2 regions of the Halomonas alkalicola genome follow, and region 1 is predicted to be linked to the other one. Evidence: predicted binding sites of a transcription regulator. Region 1 holds the regulator's gene; the other holds the start of a gene.
The links. Region 1 encodes sigma-54, which starts transcription at its own class of promoters, with help from an activator protein. Its sites were predicted from a motif close to TGGCACNNNNNTTGCTNT; they were not measured.

Region 1 (3,140 bases):
CCAACGGCGCCGGCAAGACCACCTCCTTCTACATGATCGTGGGGCTGGTGCGCGCCGACGCCGGCGAGGTGGCCATCGACGGCCTGGACCTGTCCCGGGCCGCCATGCACCAGCGCGCCCGCGCCCGGGCCGGCATCGGCTACCTGCCCCAGGAGGCGTCGATCTTCCGCAAGCTGTCGGTGGCCGACAACATCATGGCGATCCTCGAGACCCGCAAGGATCTCGACCGTGAGGGGCGCCGCGCCCGCCTCGAGCAGCTGCTCGAGGAGTTTCACGTGACCCATATCCGCGACAACCTCGGCATGAGCCTCTCCGGCGGCGAGCGACGGCGTGTGGAGATCGCCCGGGCCCTGGCCACGGAGCCCGCCTTCATCCTGCTCGACGAGCCCTTCGCCGGCGTCGACCCCATTTCGGTGGGCGAGATCAAGGGGGTCATCCGCCAGCTCAAGGCCCGCGGCATCGGCGTGCTGATCACCGACCACAACGTGCGCGAGACTCTGGATATCTGCGACACCGCCTACATCGTCGGTGACGGCAAGATCATCGCCGAGGGCAACGCCGAGGCGATCCTCGCCAACCAGCGGGTGCGCGAGGTCTACCTGGGCGAGGACTTCCGGCTCTGACCACAATCCCCTGATATGCCTGTCGTTATTAGATGACGGCATACCGATTGCGGGTGGCACAGAAGTTGCTTAACAAGCGCTTGCATGCCCGCGTCGCCCGCGCTAGGGTGAGGCCTTCCGGCCACTTCCCGGCACAAGAGGGCAGACGATCACGATGGCCATGAAAGCCTCCCTTCAGCTCCGCGTCGGCACGCAGCTGACCATGACGCCCCAGTTGCAGCAGGCGATTGCCCTGCTGCAGCTCTCCACCCTCGACCTGCGCCAGGAGATCCAGCAGGCCCTGGAGTCAAATCCCATGCTGGAGCTCGACGAGGGCTTCGGCGAGCAGGCGGTGAGCGAGGCCCCCGAGGACGACTGGGCCAGCGAGATTCCCGACGAGCTCAGCACCGACAGCGACTGGTCGGACACCTACCAGGACCTGGGGGCGCCGGCCGGCGGCGAGGGCCCCGATTTCGAGCGCGAGGCGAGCGCACAGAGCCTGCAGGGCCACCTGGCCTGGCAGCTGGCGATGACCGACCTCGACCCCCGCGAGCAGCAGATCGCCGAGAGCCTGATCGATGCCGTGGACAGCGCGGGCTACCTGGCGCAATCCCTCTACGAGATCCGCGACGGCCTCAAGTCCCAGGGGCTCGGCGGGCTGCGCAGCGCCGAGGTGGAGCAGGTGCTGCTGCGCCTGCAGCAGTTCGAGCCCACCGGCGTCTTCGCCCGGGACCTGCGCGAGTGCCTGATGCTGCAGCTCGCCGCCCTGCCCGACGACACCCCGCTGCTGCCCCAGGCGCGCCGCCTGGTGCGCCAGTTCCTCGAGGCCCTGGCCGGCGACGACCGTCGCCTGCTCAAGCGCCGCCTCGGCCTCGACGACGACGCCCTGGAAACGGCCATCGCCCTGGTCCGCTCCCTGGACCCGCGCCCCGGAAGCGCTTACTCCAGCCTCGAGAACGACTACGTGATCCCCGACCTGGTGGCACGCCAGGACAGCCGCGGCTGGCACGTGGAGCTCAACCAGGAGGCGCTGCCCCGTCTGCGCATCCAGCCCGACTACGCGGCGCTGATCCGCCGCGCCGACAAGAGCCAGGACAACCAGTTCCTCAAGGACCACCTGCAGGAGGCGCGCTGGCTGATGAAGAGCCTCTCCAGCCGCAATGACACCCTGCTGCGGGTGGGCCGCGAGATCATGGCCCGCCAGCTCGACTTCCTGGAGCAGGGCGAGGAGGCGATGAAGCCGCTGATCCTGGCCGACATCGCCCAGGCCGTGGAGATGCACGAATCGACCATCTCCCGGGTCACCACCCAGAAATACATCCACACTCCCCGGGGGGTGTTCGAGCTGAAGTTCTTCTTCTCCAGCCAGGTGGGCGGCAACGGCGAGGGCGACGCCCACTCCAGCACCGCCATCCGCGCACGGATCCGCAAGCTGATCCAGGAGGAGCCGCCGCGCAAGCCGCTCTCCGACAGCAAGCTGGTGACCCTGCTCGAGGAGGCCGGCATCCAGGTGGCCCGCCGCACGGTCGCCAAGTACCGCGAAGCCATGGGCATCCCCTCCTCCAGCGAGCGCAAGCGGCTGCGTTGACCCCATCTCCCAGCATGCCTCGGGGCGGCGGCCGCGTCCCGTGCCGGCCGCCGCCGGGAGACGCTTCGATGACCTGCATCAGGCCCGCCACGGCGGCGTCAGGCCGGGGGGTATGCAAGGCAGGAAAAAGGGTTACAATCGACCCACAACCAACGAGCAAGGAGCGTGTCATGCAAGTCAATATCACCGGCCATCATGTGGAACTGACCGATGCCCTGCGTGGCTATGTGGACGAGAAGCTGGCTCGCGTGGAGCGCCACTACGACAACATCACCAACGTGCAGGTGACCCTGTCCGTGGAGAAGGAGCGCCAGCACGCCGCCTGCACCCTGCATGCCGCCGGCGCCGACCTGCATGCCGAAGCCCAGGACGGCGACATGTACGCCGCCATCGACGCCCTGGCCGACAAGCTGGACCGCCAGCTGGTCAAGCACAAGGAGAAGGCCCAGGCCCGCGCCCAGGGCGCCGGCGCTCGCTGAGCCCATCATGTCACTGGAAGCCATCCTGCCCCCGGAGCGCACCCTGTTCGGCGTGCCCGGGGGCAGCAAGAAACGGGTGCTGGAGTTCTTCAGCACCTTCATCGCCCAGAATACGCCAAGCCTCGACAGCCAGGAGGTATTCAGCCGGCTGATCGGGCGCGAACGCCTGGGCAGCACCGGCATCGGCAACGGGGTGGCCATCCCCCACGCCAGAAGCCCCCACTGCAAGGCCCCCATCGCCGGCTTCCTGAAGCTGGCCGAGCCGGTGGACTTCGACGCCATCGACGGCGAACCCGTCGACCTGGTGTTCGTGCTGCTGGTCCCCGAGGAGGCCGATGACGCCCACCTCGCCCTGCTGGCCCAGGTGGGCGGGGTGATGAACGACGCCGACACCCGCAGCGGGCTGCGCCGCAGCGAAAGCCAGCGCGAGCTCCACGAAAGGCTCATCGAGGCGATTCGACGGCAGGGATA
Region 2 (3,140 bases), 1.4 Mb from region 1:
GAGGTTCTTGTCCATGGCGTCGCCGGGGTGGATCTTGTTCTTGATGCCGTCGATGCCGGCCATCAGCATCGCCGCGAAGCACAGGTAGGGGTTGGCGGTCGGGTCCGGGAAGCGGGCCTCGATGCGCTTGCCCTTCGGGCTCGCGGTGTACGGAATGCGGATGGAAGCGGAGCGGTTACGGGCGCTGTAGGCCAGCATGACCGGCGCTTCGAAGCCCGGCACCAGACGCTTGTAGGAGTTGGTCGAAGCGTTGGTGAAGGCGTTCAGGGCGCGGGCGTGCTTGATGATGCCGCCGATGTAGTAGAGCGCCATCTCGGAGAGACCCGCGTACTCGTCGCCGGCGAACTGGTTCTGGCCATCCTTCCAGAACGACTGGTGCACGTGCATGCCGCTGCCGTTGTCGCCGACCAGCGGCTTGGGCATGAAGGTGGCGGTCTTGCCGTAGGCGTGAGCCACGTTGTGGATCACGTACTTCAGTTCCTGAACTTCGTCGGCCTTCTTGACCAGGGTGTTGAACTTGACGCCGATCTCGTTCTGGCCGGCGTTGGACACCTCGTGGTGATGCACCTCGACGCTCTGGCCGATCGCCTCCAGGGTGTTGCACATGGCACCACGGATATCGTGGAAGCTGTCCACCGGGGGCACCGGGAAGTAGCCGCCCTTGACCCGCGGACGGTGACCCAGGTTGCCGCCCTCGACCTGACGGTCGGTGGCCCAGGCGCCCTCCTCGGAGGTGATCTTGTACATGGAGCCCTCGATATCGGCCTTCCAGTGCACCTCGTCGAAGATGAAGAACTCGGGTTCGGGGCCGAAGAAAGCGGTGTCGCCCAGGCCGGTGGACTGCAGGTAGGCCTCGGCGCGCTTGGCGATGGAGCGCGGGTCACGCTCGTAGCCCTGCATGGTGGCCGGCTCGATGATATCGCAGCGCAGCACCAGGGTAGCGTCCTCGGTGAAGGGGTCGAGGAAGGCGGTGCCATCTTCCGGACGCAGGATCATGTCGGACTCGTTGATACCCTTCCAGCCGGAGATGGAAGAGCCATCAAACATCTGGCCGTTCTCGAAAAACTCCTCGTCCACATCGCGGGCCGGGATGGTGACGTGCTGCTCCTTGCCACGGGTATCGGTGAAGCGCAGGTCGACCCACTTCACGTCATGTTCTTCAATCAGGGCGAGAGTCTTGGCAGACATGGTGTCCTCCGGGGTTGAACTTGGCTCGAAGCCTTGGTGATGCGAGATCGGGATACGTCGAATTCGGGGTACTGCGAAGTTGTAGCACGCCGTGGACACCCTGCCCACGGCAGCCGGCATTCTCTCCGGCGCTGCCCAATACAATGCACGCCTCATGCCAACACTGCACCCCGATGCGGCAAAACAAGAGCAACTTGCTGATTTGAACAATGAAAACGAAACGCTTCGGCGCACCAGCCTGAATCAAGCCCCTTCTGGCGCCCCTGGTAAGCATCGTCCAGCCCCATTCTTTGCACCATGAAAGTGCGAAATGATTCGCCAATGCACCTCTGAAGGGCGCTCGAGGCGTCTCAGGCCCCTCAGCCCTCCCGGCGGGGACAACACCATCCTGTAGCGCCCAGAGATTTCCCACCGAACCCCTTTGATACTCTGAGACACTAACGGCTACACTTCATTACACCACCCCTCGAGGTACCGGCAGCGAACTCCTGGCAGCCGACCCACGACCCAAGGGTGCGGCCTACTGGAGCGGAGTTCGCATGGCTGACATCACCGGCTGCATTCTGATCGACGCCCGCAGCGCCGGCTCCCGCCTGCCGCGGCAGCTGGCCGTCGTCGCCCCGCTGGCCCGTGCCGACACCTTCTTCCTGGGGATCATCGACGACACCGGCGATGCCCGGCTGCCACGCATGGCGCACCGCTACGGCGCACGCCTGCTCAGCGTCCTTCCCGCCCCCCCGGGCCAGCGCATCAACGACGCCATCGCCCACAGTCAGGGCCCGGTGCTGATCTTTCCCGGCATCGGCAACGCCACCAGTTCCGAGGCGCTCTCCCGGCTGGCCGCCGAGGTGGCCGCGGGCCGGGTCGATGTCGCCCTCCTCCCCACCCTGCAGCGCGGCCCGCTGTGGCGCCTGCTGGCCTGGCTCAGACTCGGCCGTCTGCCGCGAGGCGAGGGCCTGTGCCTGTCCCGCGCCTGGTTCGAGCGCATCGGCGGCTGCGACCCCGAGCTGGATGATGCCGCCCTGGACGAACTGCTGGAGCGCCTGCGCGCCTGCGGTGCCCGGACAAGGCCCACCGACGCCTGACACTGGCCGCCGGCCCCGCCCGACCGTCGATCGACTATCCTGCATACGTTGACTGCCCGTCGTGGGCCCGCATTGAGCCGGCCATCCGGCGCCGATAGGGTACGGACTTTACTGACCAACCGGCCGTACACGACAAAAAATGACCGCCAATCCCTCCATCCAGCGCAAGAATTTCTGGTCCGGCCTGGGCGTTGCCGCCGTCGCGGTGCTCCTGCTCACCTGGGTCATCCCCACCTGGGGCGGCCGCGGCTTCGCCGTCGGCATGCACCCCCGCACCCTGGCCACCCTCGGCGCCTGGGTCATGCTCGTCTGTGCCCTCGCCCTCAGCCTGCTCAGCGCCATCGCCCTGCTGCGCACCCGCGAGCCCTTCGTGGCCCGGCCCGACCTCGCCGGCCTCTGGCACCAGACCTGGCCCTTCCTCTATGTGCTGGCCTTCATCGTGGCCATCGACCGCCTGCCGCTGACCTGGGTGGCCCCGGCGATGATCGCCGGCCTGCTGCTGATCCTCGGCGAGCGGCGCTGGCATGTGCTGGCCCTCACCGCGGCCATTCCCACCGGCGGCCTCTATGTGCTGACCGTCCACCTGATGCGCATAGGAGTGGTGTGAGATGGGATTCGATGCCATCCTCGGCTCCTTCGCGGCCGCCCTGCACTACGAGTCCATCGCGGTCATCCTCGGCGGGGTGCTGCTCGGCTATATCGTGGGGGTGATCCCGGGTCTCAACCGGGCGGTGGCCATCGCCATCGCCATCGCCATTCCGCTGACCTTCTACATGTCGGCCTATGCGGCCATCGCCTTTTTGATCGGGCTCTCCAAGGGCACCGCGGCGGGCAGTGCGGTCTCGGCGATCCTGCTCAACACCCCGG

Region 2: the regulator sigma-54 is predicted to act here: its motif matches at 1,331-1,348, upstream of glnA (glutamate--ammonia ligase).

Annotation. Positions count from the first base shown of each region.
Region 1 covers NZ_CP131913.1:942,091-945,230, forward strand. The annotation lists gene lptB (LPS export ABC transporter ATP-binding protein) at 1-623, shown strand, start outside; gene B6N23_RS04545 (RNA polymerase factor sigma-54) at 778-2,190, shown strand; gene hpf (ribosome hibernation-promoting factor, HPF/YfiA family) at 2,361-2,669, shown strand; gene B6N23_RS04555 (PTS sugar transporter subunit IIA) at 2,677-3,140, shown strand, end outside.
Region 2 covers NZ_CP131913.1:2,363,233-2,366,372, reverse strand. The annotation lists gene glnA (glutamate--ammonia ligase) at 1-1,188, opposite strand, end outside; gene B6N23_RS11225 (hypothetical protein) at 1,728-2,273, shown strand; gene B6N23_RS11220 (hypothetical protein) at 2,413-2,880, shown strand; gene B6N23_RS11215 (tripartite tricarboxylate transporter permease) at 2,882-3,140, shown strand, end outside.